Regions from separate parts of the Dethiosulfatibacter sp. genome, predicted to be linked through region 3. Evidence: riboswitches for the same ligand, from Rfam matches in the RefSeq annotation. Region 3 holds a riboswitch; each other region holds the start of a gene.
What was found. A riboswitch is a leader RNA that binds a small molecule or an ion and turns the genes downstream of it on or off. The one in region 3 is predicted to bind molybdenum cofactor.

Region 1 (5,159 bases), on a different contig from region 3:
GATCACAAGAATTCCATCACACCGCACTAGAGACATAAGTACTCCTGCTCCTCTGTTGAGAGGAGTGGCAATTATCTTGCCTCCGAGTTTTCCCATCTTCACCCTTACGTATTCCTTGTATTTATATGATGAAACTACCCTTTTTGACAGGTATGCCTCTACAATTACAGGCTTCTCCCTTGGTAGGTTCATGAATTCCATGATTATTTCCTGTGCAATACTTCTAAAGACCATATATGCAGAAACAGGATATCCCGGAATCCCTATTACAGGCTTACCCTTTATTTTACCCAGTATTGCAGGTTTCCCAGGTTTTATAGATAGACCGTGGTAGTAAACCTCTCCAAGATCTTCCACTATACTCCTTGTATAGTCTTCAGTTCCAGCTGAGGATCCTGCATTTATTATTGTGATATCGTTTTTTTCAACAGAATCCATAACCGTCTTCTTGATTTCTTCATAGTCGTCCTTTACAACATTATACCTTGAAGGTATGGCTCCACATTCCAGTGTCAACCCTTCAAACATCCTTGAATTGGACTCTATAATATCTCCAGTTTTAAGAATTGTTCCAGGTTCCACTATTTCAGTTCCAGTAGGTATGATTCCAACCTTAGTCCTTGAATAAACCTGAACTTCAATTACTCCACCATTAATAATGGACGCAAGGTCAATAGGCCTTATTTTATGGTTTGCTGAAACTATCATTTCACCTGCAACAATATCTTCACCAACGGGCCTTATATGTTGCCAGGGCGATGCAGGAGTTATTATCTGAACTTCATTTTCACTTAAGTCGTTAAGATCCTCAATCATTATTACAGCATTATAGTCGCCGTCTATTGGGTCTCCCGTATCAACTACCTTGTAGTCCCTTCCCTTGACCAATGTCAAAGGTTTTCCTTCTCTTGCATCATAGGTGACTTCTGACTTTACAGCAATGCCGTCCATTGCCGATGCATTGAAGTTGGGAGAAGAGTATTTTGCGAAATAGGGCTCAGCCGTTACCCTTCCCAGTGAATCCATTACACTTATTGTTTCAACGGCTTTATTTTCAAGTTCTTCCTTGAATCTTTCAAGATATCCCTTTAGAGCCACCTCAAGGTCTGTATTTTCCAGATATATATTTCTTTCTATTTTCATGGCTACCTCTCTTATTCAGTATATACCTTTACGATATTTCCTTTTTGTATTCCTTCGGTACCTGATTTTATCACTACATATCCTTCACTTTTTGAAAGCTGGGATATGGCGGCAGATTTTTTTATCAATGGATTAAAAAGATATTTCCCATCATTGAGTTCCAAGGTCCCCATTACATAGGTTTCCTTGCCTGGAGCTCCTGTAAGATTATAGGTGAGCTCCGCTTCAATATAGAAAGCCATGGTTTCTTCCTTTTTAAGGAGTATCTTGAATAATTCCTTTCCGAATATTGTGAAAATTATAGAAGAAGATCCTGGATGTCCAGGCAGTCCTAATAGTGCAGTGTTTCTTGCACAAGACATTATGGTAGGCTTTCCAGGTTTTACCGCCGCTCCGTGAACGAAGAGCCCCGGTTCTCCAAAGCTGTCGAGAACTTCCGCCGTAACATCCTTTATTCCAGCCGAACTTCCCCCGGACACTATGACAATATCCGTCTTATCAATCCATTTTTCAACTTCATTAAATAGGCTTCCCTCATCATCATTGACTATGGACTTGTAAATCACTTCACCACCGTATTTTTCAATTAGGGCTCCCACAACGAAACTGTTTATATCCCTAACTTCACCGAGCTTTATCTCCACTTCCGGCTTTCTTATTTCGTCTCCAGAAGATATTATTACAGCCTTTGGCTTCTTAAATACGGAAATCTCAGATACACCAATGGCGCTTAATGCTCCCATATCAAAAGCTGTAATCTTCCTTCCCTTTTTCACTATAATATCATCTACGTTTATGTCTTCACCAATATATATTATATTTTCCCCTGGATGCATGGTCATGTTCACTGCCACCGTATCTTCTTTAAGTTTCTCCGTATATTCAATCATTACGACTGCATCAGCGCCCTTGGGAATCATTCCCCCTGTAGGAATATATACACAGGTGTTTTCCACAACTTCTGTATGAGCTTCAGTTCCCATTAGGACCTCTCCTGAAACATCCAGAAAGACAGGCATGCTTTCCGATGCACCGCTTGTATCCGAGGACATCAATGCATATCCGTCAACAGTTGATTTGTTGAAGTCGGGTATATTTACAGAGCTCATTATATCCATGGATGAATATCTGTACTGTGCTTCACTAATATGAATAATTTCTGTTTCAATTTCTATGTTGCTGAAATGTTCTCTCATCATTTCTTTTATCCTGTCCGGGTTGTATGCTTTTAGAAATTTCATTATTCCTCCATATTCAATCCTCGGGACATTAATCCCTCATTCTTATACCGATTGTGACTGTTAGTCTGGCAATAAAAAAAAACTATCCGGTCGGATAGTCATCATACTCCTTTCCAAACCGGGAGGCGCAATTTTTGCAAACTGCACCCATAGGCTAAGTTATCTCATAAAGATAAATTAGCTCGAAGTATATATATTTTACACCTTTTTTAGCTGTTTTTCAATGTTTTTATTGGTTTGGGAATCATGACAGCGACTTTTATTCCGCATCCAATAAATAAACATTATTGATACGTCGTTCGTTTTTTCCCTTTCGTTTTTTTCGAATGTACTGCCGCAAGAGCTATGGAATTAAGCTTTGCTTCCTCTGAATCGGCTCTAATTGTCTATACAATAAAGTCATATTCAGATTATTTAACATGTTTGTACATGTTTATTGGCAGTTTTACGATTTCTTAATTTACAACCTTGAAACCATACTTCTCAAAGACCGCCTTCATATCTTCATTTGTCAGCAATTCATCATAGATTTTCTCTGCGTTCGCATTTTTCGAATCCTTAAGCAAGGCTATCCAGTATGTTGCCTTCTCATTGTATTGGTCATCGATTTCGTACATGTCAAACTTGCCTTTAGTCGATTCGGTCACATCGGTTACATAGACAAGACCGGCATCAGCCTCTCCCAGTGCAATCTTCGATGCAACACCCTTTACAGTCGATTCATTTGATACAACATTTGACAGAACCTTCTCAGTATAGCCATCCACTCCCGATTCTTCATATTTTGCCAATATGTTCCTTGCATATTTCCCTGCAGGCACCTCTTCAGCAGCAATTATTATGCTTGCATCACCTGCCAGATTATAAAGCGAGTTCACCTTTTCGTTTCCCTTGGGAGTAATGAGAACCATCTTGTTTTCAAGTATTCCAATTCCCTTTTCAACAAATCCACCTTCATTAAGAAGTTTGTAGTTCTTTTCATTGGCGGACAAATAAATATCGGCTTCGGCACCGTTTTCTATCTGTATCCTCAATCTTGTAGAACTATCCAGATTTAAAGTAATCTCATCTCCTAGAACTGTATTTATCTCACCCATGCTTTCAGTCAGCGATGCAGCCGAAAACACAAGTACTTTCTCTTCCTTTCCACAAGAAGTAAACATGAAGGCAATAACTGCCACCACTACCAGTTTAATCAAAATATTTTTTTTCATCCTATTTTCCCTTCCCTTTCATTTATTCTACTTATTTCATTATTTTTTCCTTCATGGTAATGCACTGTCCCTGGTTTTTAACCATAATGATTTCGGCCAGTATGCTAACTGCAATATCCTCGGGAGAATTACCTCCAAGGGCAAGGCCTATAGGAGAATGTACACCCTTTATCAATTCCTCTTCATATCCCTTTTCTACCATACTCTTGAACATGGTCTTGATCTTGTTTCTGCTGCCTATTACACCTAAATACCTGTACTCCTTTCTGAGCATGGATTCTACTGCAAGTTGGTCATGAACATGTCCGTGAGTAGCTACTACTACGAAAGTACTTGAATTGGTAGAAAGCTTTTCACACTCTTCTCCAATGTCTCCATAAATCACTTCCGTTGCTTCAGGGAATCTGTCCCTGCTTGCAATTCCTTCCCTGTTGTCGACTACTACCGTATTGAAACCTGCATTCCTTGCAAGCTTTTCAAGAACCTTTCCTATATGTCCTCCACCTACTATTGCCACTGTCTTTTCAGGTTTTATGACATTGATGAAAAGTTCAACATATCCTCCACAGGACATACCCAGATCTTTTTCAAGATCAAACTTGTATCCTTTGCTAACCTCTCTGCTTATACATTCCTTTGCTAGAGCTATGGACTTGTACTCAAGGCTGCCTCCACCAACAGTGCCTGCAAAAGTTCCATCTTCCTTTACCAGCATCATCTTTCCGGGCTCAGCCGGAGAAGATCCTACCAGATTTGTAACCGTAACCAATGCAACCTTTTGTCCGGAATTGGCAATAGCCAATGCATCTTTAATCATATGTTCTCCTTTCAAACAAATTTATATTTTAATATATCTATTCCTCATTCCAACCCTACCAGAGCTTTAACTTACTTTGATACTGTAATCAGGGTGTTTCATATTCCTTATAAAAATTTTTGTATATTCATCCTGGGGTCTTTCAAAAAGGTCCTTGCCCCTTCTTCTTTCCACAATATTACCGTTTTTCACTATTAGCGCCTTGTCCGCCATCTCGTACCCTTCTTCAAGATTATGTGTCACAAATATTCCCATTATGTTCTTTTCCCTTATAAGCAGCTTTATTCTCTGTCTCAAACAATCCCTAAGCATGTTGTCAAGACAGGAAAAGGGTTCATCCATGAGTATTATCTCAGGATCCGTTATGAATGTCCTTGCTATGGATACCCTCTTCTGCTGTCCTCCTGAAAGCTGGCATACCTTCTTGTCAAGATGGTCCCTTATATCCAGAATGGACACAAGGTAATCATAGTATTCCCTATCATAGTCCTTCCCTGCTCCGACAAGTATATTCTCCCTTGCGTTCAAATGGGGGAAAAGATTGCTATTCTGGGTGACATATCCGATTTTTCTTTGATAAGTCCTTATGTTATCACCATCAATTTTTGAAAAGAGGGTCCTTCCGTTTAGCCTAACGAATCCTTCATCGGGTGTCTTTACCCCTGAAACAAGGTCAAGAAGGGTTGATTTCCCTGCACCACTTTCACCCATGACCACCATTATTTCACCTGGTCTAATCTTGAA
Region 2 (4,374 bases), on a different contig from region 3:
CAATAGTATAATTAATCCCCTGCAGTCAACACTGCAGGGGATTTTTAGTCTAAAATACAATTATTTTTTACTTAAGTGTAATCTATGATTATATATTTCTAACAAACTGCTTCCCAAATTCAACCGCTTCCTTTTCAGTCACATCTGACATATTCCAGTTAACCTTTAGGTTTTCACCAACAACTTCAAATCCTGCACTATTAAGCAAATCAGCAAGAACCTTTGGTGATTCACCGCTCCATCCATAGCAACCAAATGCTGCTGCTTTTTTATTTTTGAACTTCAATTCCTTAAGATAGTGAGCAAATCCAACAAGAGACCTTAAAACACTGTTGCTTACAGTTGGCGACCCCATTAGTATTGCTTTGGACCTAAATACTTCTGTTGCCAAATCATTGTCATCTGTTTTAGCAATATTAAATATCTTAATAGTTACTTCCTCATCTTCCATACGAATGCCTTCGGCAATTTTTTCTGCAACTTTCTTGGTACCGTCCCACATTGTATCGTAGATGATTGTTATTTGATTTTCTTGATAATCATCACACCATTCCAAATATTTACTAACTATTTGCATAGGATTGTCCCTCCAGACAACTCCATGACTAGTTGCAATAATATCAATATCCAAATTCATGCCAATGACTTCATCCAGCTTTTTCTTTAAAATCTTGCTGAAAGGAGTAAGTATATTTGCATAATACTTGATTGCTTCTTCAAATAATTTGCATTGATCTACAGTATCATTAAATATACTTTCACATGCATAGTGTTGGCCAAATGCATCATTGCTAAAAAGAATATTGTCACCAGTCATATAAGTAGCCATACTGTCAGGCCAATGAAGCATCCTCATTTCAACAAAAACCAGCGATTTACCATTGCCTATATCAAGACTGTCTCCCGTTTTCACAACATTCAGATTCCACTTTTTGTGATATTGTCCCTCTAGAGACTTTACAGCATTGGCCGTACAGTAAATTGGAGTTTCAGGAATTCTTTCCATCAATTTAACCAATGCACCGCTATGGTCTATCTCTCCATGATTTACAATTATATAATCTATATCTTCCAAATTGACTTCTGAAGCAAGGTTATCTACAAATTCTTCAGCAAATGGAAGCCATACGGTATCAATTAGAACTGTTTTTTCTTCCTGAATTAAATATGAATTATAACTAGAACCACTATTTGTTGAATATTCATCGCCATGAAATTTCCGTAATTCCCAATCAACTTTTCCGACCCAGTTAACATTGTTTTTTATTAATTTTTTCATTTTATCCTCCTAATATTGTCTCGTATTTAATTATACAATGAATTAGATGTATTTACCAAATAGAATTATAATTCAGTAAAGGAATCGTGATATGAAGTAATAAAATATCACTATATATTAATTCGTCTTTACATCCTATATATATTCTGTTATACTTTATTTGATTCAATCATATACTCATTACCGAGTCTTTTGTACCTTCGGCCTAGCCATGGACAAAGACCGACAGGGTTTATCTGGAAACGGATATGCCTCCCGTGTGGAAAGGTAACCGAGACTCAGTGTCTATGTTCTTTTTTTGGGGAGCATGGATTTTTTTATTTTAAAGGAGATTTTTATGAATACGTGTTTAATGAATGATATCAAATTAAAATTCAAGGATCTAGTAGTTAAAAATAATTTAATGAATGAAAACATTTCAATAGAAGCTAAGGTTCTTACCACTGAAGAAGCAATAGGAAATCCAATCCGCAGGGACTACCCTCTCATAAAGGGAAAAGAAAAACTTATGCAGGCAGAATTCAAAGGTTCTATTGGACAGGCTTTTACAGATAATCCAGGAAATTTCACAGGAACAATAGGTGAAATACTTGAAATGGAACTTAGTTCGAATCTGAGCAGAGCAATTTTTATTTCTTCTGTAAATGCAATTACCCACTATCTGGGAATCACAACAAATACAATACACTGCAAGGACGAAGAACCTGAATCATGTGCTGAAAAACTTGTTGAAAACATCAAGGAAAAATATGGTAATCCTAAAATCATACTTGTAGGATTTCAGCCAGCATTCCTTGAGAATCTGTCAAAAAACTTTAAAATTAGAGTGCTTGATCTTGACGATGAAAAAGTAGGAACAAAGAAGAACAATGTACTAATTGAAAATGGCGAAGATAATTTTACCGCTGCAATTGAATGGTGTGACCTCGTTGTAGCTACAGGTAGCACTGTAGTCAACAATACACTTTCAAACTTCATGAATACGGGAAAACCCACTTTTTTCTTTGGAACGACAATCTCCGGGCCTGCCAGATTGCTGGATTTGGACCGTTTTTGTGAAAACTCAAAATAAATCTAAGGAGAACAAAATGAAAATCAAAAAACTATTAATTGTAACTCTGATGCTAGCATTAATGCTGTTCACAATTGCAGGATGTTCAAACAGCGAAGCAAACAATTCAGGTGAAAATACTGATGGTGAAAGCTCTGCGGTAGAAAACACAGCTAAGATTAACTCAGAAAATAAAAATGAAACACTCATTGTATACTGCGGTGCCGGTCTTAGAAAACCCATGGATGAAATCGCTCAAATTTATGCTGAAAAATTCAATGTACAAATCGAATATTCTTATGCAGGATCAGCACAAAACCTAACCCAGTTAGAACTTATGCAAGAAGGTGACCTTTATATTCCAGGTGCATATTCATATTTCGAATCAGCACAGGAAAAAGGATTGACAGAAAATGCTCAAAATATTGTATATCATACTCCCGTTATAGCTGTACCAGCTGGAAATCCAGCAAACATCACCTGCCTTGATGACCTTACAAAGGAAGGAGTGAAGATCGTACTCGGCGACGAAAGATCCGCCGCAATAGGAAAAGTTTCACAGAAAATTCTGGATAAAAAAGGAATACTTGAAGCAGTTGAAGCTAATGTTGTTGCTAAGGATGCAACTGTAAACGAGGTTCTTGTACACATAGCAATGGAACAAGCTGATGCATGCATCATCTGGGAAGACAATGCACAGGGTGTTGAAGAAATTGAGGTAGTCCAAATAAATAAAGAAGATAATTCAATAAAAACAATTCCTGTATGCGTATTGACTTTCTCTGAAAAAAAAGAGGCTGCATCTGCTTTTGCAAATTATCTAAGCTCTGAAGAAGGCGTGAAAATATTTAAAAAACACGGATTTGAACCTATAACTGAATAAGTATTGAAAGGACATCCAAATGGAATATAAAGCAAGTCAAAGTGATAAATACAGCACTAAATTTGTATACAGGAATATAAAAAGAAGAAATATACTTTTTAAGGTAATATTGTACTTTTTCATAATAACGTTACTAACACTAATAATAGCAGCTTTATCCAATATTCTCATAAGAGGTTATGCAGGGCTTCAAGCAAGCATAACCTCACCTGAAATAATATTTTCACTCAAACTGAGTCTATTTACATCATTAATATCCACTGCACTTTGCATTCTATTTGCAGTACCTATTGCCTATGGTCTTGTAAAAGTAAAATTTCCGGGGAAAATTTTTGTAAGCACTGTTCTTAACCTTCCCCTCTCACTGCCTCCAGTAGTATCGGGAGTTGCATTACTGATGCTTTTTGGCGGAACGGGCTTTGGAAAAGCACTTGCACACTTGGGGATAAAATTTGTTTTCGATGTAAAAGGTATCATTCTTGCACAATTCTTTGTCAATATATCATATATGCTAAGAATTGTAAGGTCAACTTTCGAAGATATCAATCCAAGACTTGAATTTGTAAGCCGTACCCTTGGCTGCACTGAGATGCAAAGCTTCTTTAAGGTTACACTGCCACTTGCCAAAAATGGTCTTATCGCTGGTACTGTAATAACCTGGGCAAGAGCCATAGGAGAGTTTGGCGCAGCACTTATGCTTGTAGGAGCGACAAGAATGAAAACAGAAACACTTCCTGTTTCACTGTTTCTGAACATGTCCACTGGAGATTTGAAGCTTGCCATGGCCTCAGCTTCCATAATAATAACTGTTTCAGTAGTATCATTATTGATATTTGAAATCATCGGTCTTAAAAATAAAAAAATATCGAAAATCTGCTGATTTAGAAGGAGTTACAAATGATAGAATTAATAAATTTGAACAAGTCTTTAGGCGATTTCAGTCTTGAAAATATAAACCTTAAAATTGAAGACAATGAATTTTTTGTAATACTTGGCCCGACAGGGACAGGTAAGACAGTAATTCTTGAAACAATTGCAGGGATGTACCAACCAGATACGGGAAAAGTTCTCTTTAACGGCATGGATACTGCTGAACTTTATCCAGAACAAAGAAATATAGGATTTGTATACCAGGACTACCTACTATTTCCCCATTTGAAT
Region 3 (4,502 bases):
TTTCCTTTGGAATGACGATTGAATATCCATCACCAGCAAAAAATCTTATACCTTCAAAATCATCCTGTCTTAGTTCATATTGCTTAAGTATTTTGTTTATCTTTATGCCCTTGATTTCAACTTCAACAACTTCACCGCTTGATGAAATGTTTGTTGTTGCAAGTGTTTGAGATTCCATAGCCTTGATTTCTTCGGCATCAATCATTTTTGTTCCACCTTCAATACCCTGTATTTCTATAGGGGTTTCAGTTGTTTCAGTTCCTTCGTTGTTGTCTTCTGTTTTTGGTGTACATGCAGCAAATGCAAGTATCAATACAAACACTATGCTTAATAATTTCAGTTTTTTTGACATGATTCTCTCCTTAGTTTTTGTTTTAACTTTCTTTTGCGTCTTGAATAACTGCTCACGTATTTACTACGGCTTAGCTGCTTTCTTGTCAGCTTAGGAAAGTTAATATCATAACCCCTTGAAGCGTTGGTGTTATGCGTTTGAGGAAACTTTCCTTCGCGTCTTAATAAATGCTTGTGCATTTAACGCAGCGTAGCTGCTTTCTTGTGGTGAATCTCGATTGCCAAATTTACAGCTTCTGTAGCTGAGTGGCTAGTAATAGTTGCCCCGGTTATTGCGACTATTTCATAATCATTTTCTTTATGCATTTTTACAAGTTCTGCTGGATGGGATAGAGGCATGTTTTGAAATCTTTCCAGAAACCATCCTTCCCTTATGTATCCTCCGTAATCCTCTGTTTCGTGTTCGTCAATTAGTCTGACTGTTTCAATACTTTCATCGATGTTGTTTATTTCAACCATATAGTAGACAAAGTCCTTGTATCCTATGGATTTTATGAAATAGCAGTCAAGATTCTTATTCTCCAAATGGACTTCGTAAACATATTCCGCAAAACAATTTTTAGAATTTAAGTTCTTATCGAAACTTGTTTCTACAATATTTGCTTCGGGATATATGGAAGCAAGATATTCATTCTTGTATTCCATGGTCAATGAAAGTACAGCCAGGGATATTGCAATTAATGATACTAAAGCTATTATTCTTTTTTTTTCCATAAAAAATATCTATTCCACCCGGAATAGATAAAATCATCTCCTTTCCAACCGGGAGGCAGGTCCGTTTCCAGACAAACCCATAGTCTGATTACCATAGAAAACCTTAGGAAAATCAGATCGGAGTTAATACATTCTAATTCTACCAAAAAAAATATCTAAATTCAATATAAATTTAGTGAGGAAAAGGTTATTATGTCTGTAAATATATAATGAATATGTGTTATAATATAAAGAACATAGAGGAAAGATGATTTTTGGAGGACATGATATGAAGGGAAATGAACTTAAATACACTCAATTGAGAAATGAATGCTGTGATGAATGCAAAAAATTTGAATCCACGGCGGACTTAGAGCCACTTGAGGGAATCATTGGACAGGAAAGAGCAGTTGAAGCAATTGATTTCGGCCTTAATATAAAAAGAAAAGGCTACAATATTTATATTTCAGGAATAAGTGGAACCGGTAGAAATTCCTATATTAGTCTTATTACGGAAAAGAAGGCTCGTGGAGAAAATACTTCAGGAGACTGGGTATACGTTTACAATTTCAAGAAACCTGAAAATCCAATATCCCTTAGGTTGGATAGCGGACAGGGAAAAATTTTCAAAAAAGCCATAGAAAATACGATTATATTTATAAAGAAGGAAATAGAGAACACCTTTACTTCAAAGGAATATGAAAGAGCAAAAAATATGCTTTTCAAGCAGCTTAACGAAACTTCCGAGGAGCTTTTGGCTGAGCTTAATACTCTTGCCAAGAAATTCGGTTTTATATATTCAAATACAGATAGGGGTCTTGTCAGCGTACCACTTAAGGAAAATGATGTTCCTATGACAGAAGAGGATTTTAAGGACATCTCAAAGGAAAAATACGCCGAGATACAGAAAAAATCTAGTGAACTGAACCTTGCAAGCATTGACCTGTTCAAGAAAATCAAGGACATAGACGAAAGCTTCAGGGACAAGCTCAAGAAGCTTGATAGTGAATTTGCAACAAAGGTTGTAAACCTACACACAGACAGGTTGAAATACAGATTTGACGGGAACAAAAAAGTTGAAAATTATCTTATAGACTTGAAGAATGACATAATAGACAAGGTAGACATGTTCAAGACAGACAACAAGCAGCCGCAGTCGAATCCATTTTTGGCAATGCAGAACAAAAACAATGATTCTTTCTTTGAAAGATATCAGGTGAATCTTTTCATAGACAATTCTGACAAAGAGAATGCACCAGTAGTATTTGAGACAAACCCAACACATTCAAACCTTTTGGGAAACATAGAGTTTGTGAATGAAATGGGAGTATTAAAGACCTCCTTTAAAAAAATCATTCCTGGATCTATCCATGCAGCAAATGGAGGTTATCTTATTATTCAGGTAAAGGACCTTATGGAAAATGTTTTTGCATATAAGGGACTAATGAGGGCATTATTGAATGACGAGACAAAGATAGAGACAATTCAGACTACAATGGGATATCCTGTAACTACAGGCCTTAAGCCTGAACCAATAAAGCTTGACATCAAGGTCATACTGGTAGGGGATCCAAGGTCCTATAGTATGCTTTATTCATATGACGAGCAGTTTTCAAAGCTCTTCAAAATCAGGGCTGATTTTGATGTTGAAATGGTAAGATCCAGTGCAAATGTGGAAAAAATGACTAAGTTCATAGCTTCCCACTGTGAAAAGGAAGATCTTAAGCACTTTGAAAGGGATGCAGTCTGCAAGGTTGTAGAATACAGTTCAAAGATTGCAGACAATCAGGAGAAGCTTTCATCAAGATTCAACAAGGTTGTTGAAATTATTTACGAAGCTGATTCATGGGCCTGTCTGGAAGAAAGCAATCTTGTATATAAAAAGCATGTTGAAAAGGCTATACAGCAGAAGATAAACAGGAACAACATGTATGAGGATAAAGTTTTAGAGCTATTTGACGAGGGAACCTATTTACTTGATGTTGAAGGGGAAAAGGTTGGAGAAATAAATGGACTTGCAGTAGTTGGAGCTGGTGAATATTCCTTCGGAAAGCCTTCTAAGATAACAGTATCCACCTATAGGGGAAAAGCCGGTCTTATAAATATTGAACGGGAAGCAAGGACAAGCGGAAAGATACACGATAAGGGTGTAATGATAATAAACGGATTCATGGGATACAAGTATGCACAGACTAGACCACTTGCGCTTTCAGCCAGCATAGTATTCGAGCAGCTTTACTCGGGAATTGACGGAGACAGTGCTTCAAGTACGGAATTATATGCAATAATGTCAAGTCTTTCCGGTGCTCCAATCAAGCAGGGAATAGCCGTAACGGGTTCGGTAAATCAAAGAGGACAGATACAGCCAATAGGAGGAGTTAACCAGAAGATAGAGGGTTACTTCAAGGTTTGCAAGATGAAGGGGCTGACTGGAGAGCAGGGTGTAATCATACCTCACCAGAATGTGAAGAACCTTATGCTTAACGACGAGGTGACGGAAGCTGTCAAGAATGGAAAATTCCATATCTATCCTGTTAAACTGATTGACGATGGAATTGAAATACTCACTGGAGTTCCTGCAGGATCTCTGGATGAAAATGGATGTTATGAAGAGAATACAATCCATTGCCTTGTGGATCAGAAGCTTCAGCAGTATCTTAAGCCTTTGGACTTCGACAAGAAAGACGATGATGAATCCGAAGATGTAAAAAACAAAAAAAATCCAAGATCAAAGCAAAGGATGTTAAAGAAGAAAAAGAAGATGATGTAAAATGAAAAAGGAATTCACATGTAAGGGTTGTAAAAACAAATGCAAGGTGAAGTTCGAAGCAAAGGATGGTGTAATAATCTCCATTAAGGGCAACAAGTGTAAAAAGGGAGAAAAAAACGCTATCAAAAAAATCGAAAAAAAGAAAAAGAGTAAGAATAAAGACAAGAAAAAGAATAAGGATAAAGAAAAGGATAAAAAAAAATAGAGAAATATTAATTTTCATGAGTATAAAAAATATGGATATCAGCTCCCTATGCTGAAATCCATATTTTTTTAGTTTAAATATTTTTAAACTTTTGTGTTAGATGATTTTCCATCCTTCATTTTCAGCTATTTTCCTGAGTCCTGAATCAGGGGTTACTGCCACAGGATTTCCAGTAAGTTTAAGTATGAATTCATCATAATAGCTATCGGCAAAGGCTTTGCTGTTATCGTAATCTACTTCTTCATTTTCATATTCCTTTAAAACTGCATTTTTCTTTTCAATTCCGTTTATAATGTGAAAGCCCTTGTCGAAATCCATCCTGTTATTTTTAAAGGGCAGTTTTGTCCCTATTATCTTGTTAAAGCCCAGGTTCTTCATTGCAGCGTCTAGCATTGGCTGAAAGCTTCCAGATACCAGTACAAGCTCATATCCTTCTTTCTTTGCTTTTTCAATTTCATTTAGTATGTCATTGTTGAAATGATT
Region 4 (7,919 bases), on a different contig from region 3:
ATGCCGTAGAACACTTTTCCAAATCCAGCATAGTCGCCATCAAGAAAAGTTGCATCTCCGTGGACTATGAAAAATTGTGATCCTGCAGAATTGAAGTCCCTGCTTCTTGCCATGGATATGACACCAGGAACATGACTGATTGTATTGTCAAAGCCGTTATTGGAAAACTCTCCATCTATTGAATATCCTGGATTTCCAGCTCCCGTACCAAGCGGATCTCCACCCTGGATCATGAAATCCTTCATAACTCTATGGTAAATAAGTCCGTCATAAAAACCGGTTCTTGCCAGCGACAAGAAGTTATTTACTGTGTTTGGAGCGATTTCTGGATATAACTCAAGTATTATTGGTGCTCCATCCTTAATTTCTATCTTTACAATGGGAAGTCCTTCTGAAGGTGTGTAAGCAGCTTCAGGATTAAGTTCTGCATAGTAATCTCCAAATGAAAAATCCTCTACCCTTATGTCTTCATTACTGTTTAATGAATTATCAACATCCGACACAGGTTCTTCCACAATATCTTCTTCTCCCTTTTGTGTACATCCAACAACTGCAAAAAGTAAGATAAAAACCAGTGCAATCAACATCAGTTTTCTTAATTTCTTGTTCTTCATATATCCTCCGATTTTCATATGTAATAAACCCAATTCCGGCATTTTTATATAAGCATTTATTATCAGTAAATATATTCCAGACATTAAGTTCTTTTTTATATCTTTAATTCTGTTACTTATTTGAGAAATTAATAGAGATGAACAGAAGTCCATCTCATTAAATGCTTATTTGATATCCAAAATTCGTTTCTAAAATTATGGGAGAATTATTCTTCGTCTTCTTCGTCTTCTTCTCCACCAAATATCTCTTCAAATACACTTCCAACTTTTTCGAATTCCTTGTCAGACTCTATTGCTAGTAGTTCAACACCTTTTTCATCTTCCTTGTATCCATAGATGAAGTATTCTTCTTGTCCTTCTGGTAGAAGTGCAACATATTCTTTTTCGTCTATTTCAACAACTGCAAGAACAAGGCATTCCTTCTCTTCGCCATCATCAAAAGTAACCATCATTGTATCTTCGCCTACTTCGTGACTATGCTCGTGGTCATGTCCACATCCGCATCCTTCTCCACATCCTTCGTGGTTATGCTCTTCTTGACTCTCACAACATTTTTCTTCTTTGTTATCTGAACAACACTTATCTTTTTCTAAATTATCATCGCCGCAACCGCAGTTATGTTCTTTACTCATATTAAATCTCCTAACTTATATTTCCACCTATTTCAACTATTGGTGATTTATACTAAATAATATCACATTCAGCCTCAAAAAACCAACGTTTTAATATGCTGAAAGAATTAAATTTAATTCATATTCTCTATCACTCTTTAAACAAGAGGTTTCACACAGTCTATAATTAATGGTATGCTTCTTACACTGTCAAAATCTTTCCTTTTCCAGTTATCATACAGCTTTATATCAACAAATCCTTCATTTTTTAATATTTGCACAAGAGCTACAGAGCTTATAGGATAAAGAGTAATTCTATTTTCAATTTCCTTGTTGGTTTCTTTTATGTTCAATACAGTATGAAATTCAATTTTATCATCATTATTTAATTTGTAATTTCTAATAAATTTAATATGTTCATTCTCAATAGTCGGAAGAAAATCAATATTCTGATCCAGTATTCTGTCATAGTTAATGATTTGAATCATAAACCTTCCACCAGCTACAATTTTTTTAAATGTTTTTTTGATGAAATCAGTTATTTCTATCTCATTTTCCAGATGAACCATTGTATTCCCAAAGCATATAACCGTATCATAATCATCGACAAGATTGTCAACATCAAGCATATCCATTTCATCAAATTTCAAATTTTCTCTATGATTATATTTTCTTATTGCATACCTTATCATTTCAGAATCCAAGTCAATTCCAGTAGATGTTTTATAAAACTCGGAAAGTCCAAAAATTAACTGACCAGTTCCACACCCTATTTCAAGTATATTTTTTCCATCTGTTTCACTATCTCCATCTAAAATAAATTCAGCCTGACTTTTATTAAAGGGGAAAATATGGTTATAGTTTTCCGCTATTCTTTCATAGAATTTCATATTATCAGCTCCCTAATTCATTATTTTTTCTGCTTTTCTCTTTATCTTTCTTCCTAGGGAAGTCGTCAGTATAACAGCACTTGAAATAGCCAGGGCAACAAGTACAGTCTCCGTTCCAACCTCCATCGCCATAATATAGTCTGCTTCAATAATTTTCTTTATAGCGTAATAAAGCCCATATCCGGGTACTAGAGGAATCATTCCTGGAATCACATATACTGTAGCAGGGACCCTTCTTTCCTTAGCCATAATTTCACTATAAAAACCTACTGCAAGAGCTCCTGTAAAGGCTGCCATTACAACAGAATCAAACTGAACAAGCGATATTGAATACACTATCCATCCCAAGGCTCCTCCGATTGAAGCAAAGACCAACTGTTTTCTTGGTATATTAAACAGTATTCCAAACCCGAAAGTACATAAGAAGGAAAAAATAAAATCAAGTATCATATACTGCCTCCAAATATCATAATATACCCTTGTAAAACAGTACCTACTCCAAGCGCCAGAGCTACTGCAATTAATACAGCCTCCATCATCCTTGATGTTCCCGATACAAAATCTCCTGATATTATATCTCTGATTGAGTTGACTATTGCAACTCCTGGTACCAGTGGCATAAGTGAACCTATTATTATGCTGTCTATGTCCGCATATACTCCAAAACATTCCAGTGACTTGACGAAAATCAGTGCAGCAAACATGTTTATAATACCACCTGTAAAGTTCTTCATAAAGAATGGAAACTTGTATTTTATTGATATAAGCGAAAACATTATTACAAACATACTTGTTAGAAAAGCTAGAGAAAATTCAATGGGTCCTCCTCCGAACAAAAGGGTGAAAAAGCCTCCTGCAACACCTCCACCAAGTATAATTTGCCAATTCTTAAACTCAGGAGCATTTTCAATTCTTTCAAGATCCTTATCAGCTTCAGTCACAGTAATGCTTCCCGATGCAAATCCTCTAGAGAAGTTGTTTACCATTGCTATTCTTTCAAGATCTATTCTTTCGATACTTGTTCTATGGATGATTGAATAGTATTCTCCATCATACTCAATATTAATGAATATTCCAGTTGGAACAACAAAGCAGTTTGCATCTTCAATACCCTTTGAGTTGCATATTAGATTTATTGTCTCCTCTACCCTGTAGGTTTCGGCTCCATTTTCCAGTAGAATCTTCCCCGCCCTTCTGGAGAGCTTTAGAATCCTGTTTATTTCATTTTTGTTCATATATTTCTCCCGAATTTCCATAATTTCTTAAATTTAAGTGTATTATAACAAACAACCCCTGTGAAAATCAAGTGATTTCCACAGGGGTTGTTACCCTCAATATTTGTCCTAAATATTATATGTATTTATAGGACCTTATTTATTTGCAAGAAGACCATTGTATACATCTTCCATGCCAAGAGATTCGAATTTTTCCTTCGTTGGAATTGCTTTTTCCTTGTCGTATGAACAAGCTTCATAATACTTGTCAAGGGCGCTTTCCATGTCTACTTTCCTTCCCTTTGGAGGTCCTGCAGTAGCTTCTTCAGTCATGAAACGTTTCGGAAGTCTGTCGTCATCCCGTCTGAATCCCCTCTCATAGTTGAGCGCTCTTTCAAGAGCTATAGTCCTTTCAGCCTTTCTTAGAAGCTCTTCCTTATCTGTCTCTATTCCTGTCAATGCTGTATAGATAGCTGCAAGGGTTGTGGCGTGAAGCTCACAATTTATTACATTGAAATCACAGATACCTATGAGGTTTGTAACTACAAAGAATTCCTTCACAGATTTTAACCATTCCTTTGATTCCTTGTCGTCGAAAGGATCTTTCGGTTCTATTACTCCAAGATCTGGATAAAGATATCCAAAAGCATCTATTGTAGCTGCATAAGGCCTCATATGACAGGCTCCTCTTTCAGAGGTTCCCAACGATACAGTCATGGCAGAGCTTCCCCTTGGATCCGTAGCGGGAATTTCCATTCCCTTTACAGTCATTGTATAGTCAAGAGCTCTTTTACCTATTTTTTCGGCTGCAACCTGAGAACCATCTGCAAACAAGTCTCCACAACCTTCCCTAAGTCCCATTTTCCTTAAAAGTTCCACCATTGCCTTTCCGTTTCCAAAATTAAGTTCCAATCCGTCAAGATCATCACTGGTGATTATTCCTTCCTCATACCATTCCATTGCAGCTGAGATTGTTGCTCCACCCGAAATTGTATCCAGACCATAAATGGTCAAATAATAATTGGCCATTGAAATATCTTCATATGAATTAACTCCACATCTTGGTCCAAGTGCAGCTATGGTTTCAAATTCAAGTTCTCCAACACCTATGTCATCCCCGTAGTCTGAATTCTTCATCACTATATATTTATGGCATCCAAGCTGACAAGAATAACAGGCTCTTCTTCTCACTTCAAACTTCTCCCGGTTGTTCCACAGTTGGGTAGGCATAATCGGCTCGAGCTTTTCAAACTGGTTTTGTCTGAAATTCCTTGTAGGTAGCAACCCGCATTCATTGGCACCGTCAAGCCATGCAGGAGTGCCGTATCCATGTACCGGACCCCAGGTATAGACTTCGTCCCTAATTTCCCTTATGGCCACTGCATTTATTTCCAGGAACTTGTCCTTGTCGTTTATTTCTATCTTTCCATTTCCTTTTACTGCCACTGCCTTAAGATTTTTGGATCCCATTACAGCACCAGCACCACCTCTTCCTGCAAAACAGTCATCGCTGAATATGCAAGCAATACTTGAAAGGTTTTCTCCGCCCTGTCCTATACACGATATCTTGTATTCCTTTCCCAGTTCCTCATTAAGAATTTCTGTTGTTTCTCTGGTGTTCTTTCCCCAAAGGTGTGCTGCATCTTTGATTTCAACCTTGTCATTTTCTATTACTACTATTACCGGTTTATCCGCCTTACCTTCAAATAAAATGGAATCATAACCTGCAAATTTCACTTCTGCACCGAAGTGACTTCCCATGTTTGAAGACCCTATGGTGTTTGACAAAGGTGAAAGAAAATTGATTGAAATTCTTGATGCCGAAGCCATTGGAGTTCCTGTAAGAGGTCCAGTATTGAATGATAGTATATTCTTCTCAGACAAAGGCTCTGTATCATGGGGGACTTCATCCCACAAAAGAGCAACCCCATAACCTTCTCCTCCAAGATATCTTTTAACATATTCCATGTTGAGCTTTTCCTTGCTTATGTTTCTAGAACTCAAATCTATCCTTAATACACAATTCTTATAACCCTTCATCTCATCACCATCCCAACGCATTTCGAGGGCAGATTTTAACACATTCAGGTACTCCGCCACATAAATCACATTTGTAAGCCAAAGGCTTACCTTCAAATTCAATCATGCTTATTGCATCAATCGGACAATCTTCCGCACATTTACCACAACCTATGCATGCATCGCTTATTGTTACAGCTCCGGTAAATGAATCTCTTGATATGGCATCAACCGGACAATGTTCTGCACATACCATGTCAGAACACTGCTGACATACATTTTGTTTAAAATGACCCATTTTCTTTTCACTAATTTTGATACCTGTAGCCGCTGGGTCCACTACTCCCAGATGAAATACAGAACATACAGACTCACATGCCCTGCAACCCTGACATAGATCAGGATTCACCCTTACTTTGATTACTCCCGGTTTCATAAAATCCTCCTTTTTTCTCCATTTTAATATTTCAAGTGCTGCTATGCTTGTTGCCTAACAATGCTTATGATACATCCAACTAAAGAATTATGAATTTTAACGAGGAACATAAAAATCGAACACAAAAACAGGAGCATACTCGAAATATTCGAATAGCTCCTTTGCAATCACGGCAGGCATAAAATCACTTCAATACCCATAGTTCTTAAATTCCTTATTCTGTCAATGTTTTATGCGGGAACGTAAGAATCGGAGATTTATTTATCTTAGGAAAGCTAAATATGCAAAATCCCTTAAATCGTTGGTATTTTGCGTTCAATGTAAACTTTCCACGCGGACAACACCGCTAACGCGGATGACGCGACATAGTCGCTTTGTCTATCTAACTTAATTATAAACCCTATTGTTACAATAGGGTCAAGGATTATTATTTATTTTATCGGAACCTGTAGTCTGATGAACATTCCTCTACTGTTTTCGTTAAAGACTGGAAGTTCTGTTATTACCTCACAGAGATACTCTCCTACAATTTCATAGTCATTATCATCAACAAAATCCAGGAGCTTTTCCGCATAGTAGAGCTCATTTTCAAAACCCTCCTCTCCTTTGAAGCATATACAGGCATAATTACCTCCCATTATTTTTTCAAATCCTTCATCCCTACTGAAATCAGTGTCAACAAATACAAAGATTTCTGTAGACTTGTAGTCTCTAACTTTGATATTATCCATTCTTATTAAGGATCCTACATTGTGGAAATATATCATTGGAAGGTTATTGATCTCTACCTGGTTCTTCAACTCCCTAAGCATATACTCGTAGGTTTCTATGCCTTTCTCATAAATGTTTATTCCACTATTATAACAAAATATCCTCCTCTCGGGAAAATCCACAATGTTAACTGATTCATCTTCTAGGGTCCTGGCATACTCCCCAAGGTTCTCCTTGAACCTCATTGCACCCCTTTCCATTATTTCAAGCTTTTTCTTGTTTTCCTCAATCCACTTAAGCTGTTCGTTTAGGTTTTCAATAATAAGCTCGGGGTCGTTCTTTTCGAAGAGCTTCTTTATCTGGTCAAGGGACATTCCAAGAAGCTTCATATAATTAATAAGGTCAAGCTTTGCGCTCTGGTTTATATGGTAGTATCTGTATCCAGTATCCTCGTCCACCATAGAGGGTTTAAGGAGCCCAATATTGTCATAATGTCTAAGCGTTTGGATTGTAACCTTGTTAATCTTTGCCATTTCACCAATTTTAAATCTGTTCAAAGAACCATCCCCTTAATAATCTATTTATTATTCACTGCATATTAATCAAACATCTTGTGTCTCTATAGACTTATATTATATCATGAAGCATATTACACTGTTACAATTTTAACTTACCTAAGCTATAAAAGGAACCGCCGGCAATTAAACCGGCGGTTCCTGTGTATTATATAACGTTCTAAACCCGATAAACCATTCCCACAATTATTACTTAGTTATGCTGTCTGTTCAACAGATTCCTCTGATTTTGCTTCTTTTTTCTCTTCCTTTGACTTTTTGATTTTTTCCATTGTAATTCCTGTGTATCCATAGAATATTGAAATCAACGGATTCAGCAGGTTGAGGAATGCATAGGGTGCATAGGCAAATGGATGAACTCCAAGAGTCTTGTACATAAATGCTCCACAGGTATTCCATGGAACAAGTGCTGAAGTTAGTGTTCCTGAATCTTCAAGTACCCTTGAAAGGTTCTTCGGATGAAGTCCCTTCTCTTCAAATACATCCTTGTACATCCTTCCAGTTATAACTATTGACAAATACTGGTCTCCAGCAACAAAGTTACATGCTATTGCAGTAAGAACTGCCGAAAGAACTACTGAACCTGTGCTGTGCGCTAATGTTAGTATCTTCCTTGCTATTTCTTCAAGCATTTTAGTCTTTTCCATTATTCCACCGAAGCACATTGCGCAGATTATAAGTGATATAGTCCACATCATACTGTCAATTCCACCTCTTGAAAGAAGGGTGTCAACAGCTGCAACTCCTGTCTCTGAAACAAATCCGTAATGCACAGAATCTATTATAGCTCCAAGGTTAGCTCCTTGGAATATTACTGCAAAGATTGCTCCTACAGCAGTTCCGCCTATT

Region 1: another riboswitch for molybdenum cofactor. It lies ahead of AC3AX0_RS04210 (molybdopterin molybdotransferase MoeA); the one in region 3 lies ahead of AC3AX0_RS03965 (FMN-binding protein).
Region 2: another riboswitch for molybdenum cofactor. It lies ahead of AC3AX0_RS07635 (Rossmann-like domain-containing protein); the one in region 3 lies ahead of AC3AX0_RS03965 (FMN-binding protein).
Region 4: another riboswitch for molybdenum cofactor. It lies ahead of AC3AX0_RS02360 (4Fe-4S dicluster domain-containing protein); the one in region 3 lies ahead of AC3AX0_RS03965 (FMN-binding protein).

The regions. Positions count from the first base shown of each region.
Region 1 covers NZ_CEZJXU010000074.1:2,367-7,525, forward strand. Annotated here, with positions in the region: partial or broken gene AC3AX0_RS04205 (molybdopterin biosynthesis protein) at 1-1,143, opposite strand, end outside; gene AC3AX0_RS04210 (molybdopterin molybdotransferase MoeA) at 1,155-2,384, opposite strand; molybdenum cofactor riboswitch at 2,475-2,584, opposite strand; gene modA (molybdate ABC transporter substrate-binding protein) at 2,840-3,598, opposite strand; gene AC3AX0_RS04220 (XdhC family protein) at 3,630-4,415, opposite strand; gene AC3AX0_RS04225 (ATP-binding cassette domain-containing protein) at 4,482-5,159, opposite strand, start outside.
Region 2 covers NZ_CEZJXU010000186.1:236-4,609, reverse strand. Annotated here, with positions in the region: gene AC3AX0_RS07640 (anaerobic nitric oxide reductase flavorubredoxin) at 89-1,279, opposite strand; molybdenum cofactor riboswitch at 1,449-1,565, shown strand; gene AC3AX0_RS07635 (Rossmann-like domain-containing protein) at 1,617-2,351, shown strand; gene modA (molybdate ABC transporter substrate-binding protein) at 2,368-3,213, shown strand; gene AC3AX0_RS07625 (ABC transporter permease) at 3,233-4,093, shown strand; partial or broken gene AC3AX0_RS07620 (ATP-binding cassette domain-containing protein) at 4,111-4,374, shown strand, end outside.
Region 3 covers NZ_CEZJXU010000068.1:2,986-7,487, forward strand. Annotated here, with positions in the region: partial or broken gene AC3AX0_RS03960 (hypothetical protein) at 1-352, opposite strand, end outside; gene AC3AX0_RS03965 (FMN-binding protein) at 532-1,065, opposite strand; molybdenum cofactor riboswitch at 1,087-1,200, opposite strand; gene AC3AX0_RS03970 (Lon protease family protein) at 1,334-3,814, shown strand; gene AC3AX0_RS03975 (hypothetical protein) at 3,816-4,019, shown strand; gene AC3AX0_RS03980 (HAD family hydrolase) at 4,116-4,502, opposite strand, start outside.
Region 4 covers NZ_CEZJXU010000029.1:486-8,404, reverse strand. Annotated here, with positions in the region: gene AC3AX0_RS02390 (peptidylprolyl isomerase) at 1-614, opposite strand, end outside; gene AC3AX0_RS02385 (DUF1292 domain-containing protein) at 821-1,246, opposite strand; gene AC3AX0_RS02380 (class I SAM-dependent methyltransferase) at 1,384-2,115, opposite strand; gene AC3AX0_RS02375 (threonine/serine exporter family protein) at 2,128-2,565, opposite strand; gene AC3AX0_RS02370 (threonine/serine exporter family protein) at 2,562-3,350, opposite strand; gene AC3AX0_RS02365 (aldehyde ferredoxin oxidoreductase family protein) at 3,486-5,411, opposite strand; gene AC3AX0_RS02360 (4Fe-4S dicluster domain-containing protein) at 5,374-5,784, opposite strand; molybdenum cofactor riboswitch at 5,925-6,051, opposite strand; gene AC3AX0_RS02355 (MerR family transcriptional regulator) at 6,216-7,052, opposite strand; partial or broken gene nhaC (Na+/H+ antiporter NhaC) at 7,268-7,919, opposite strand, start outside.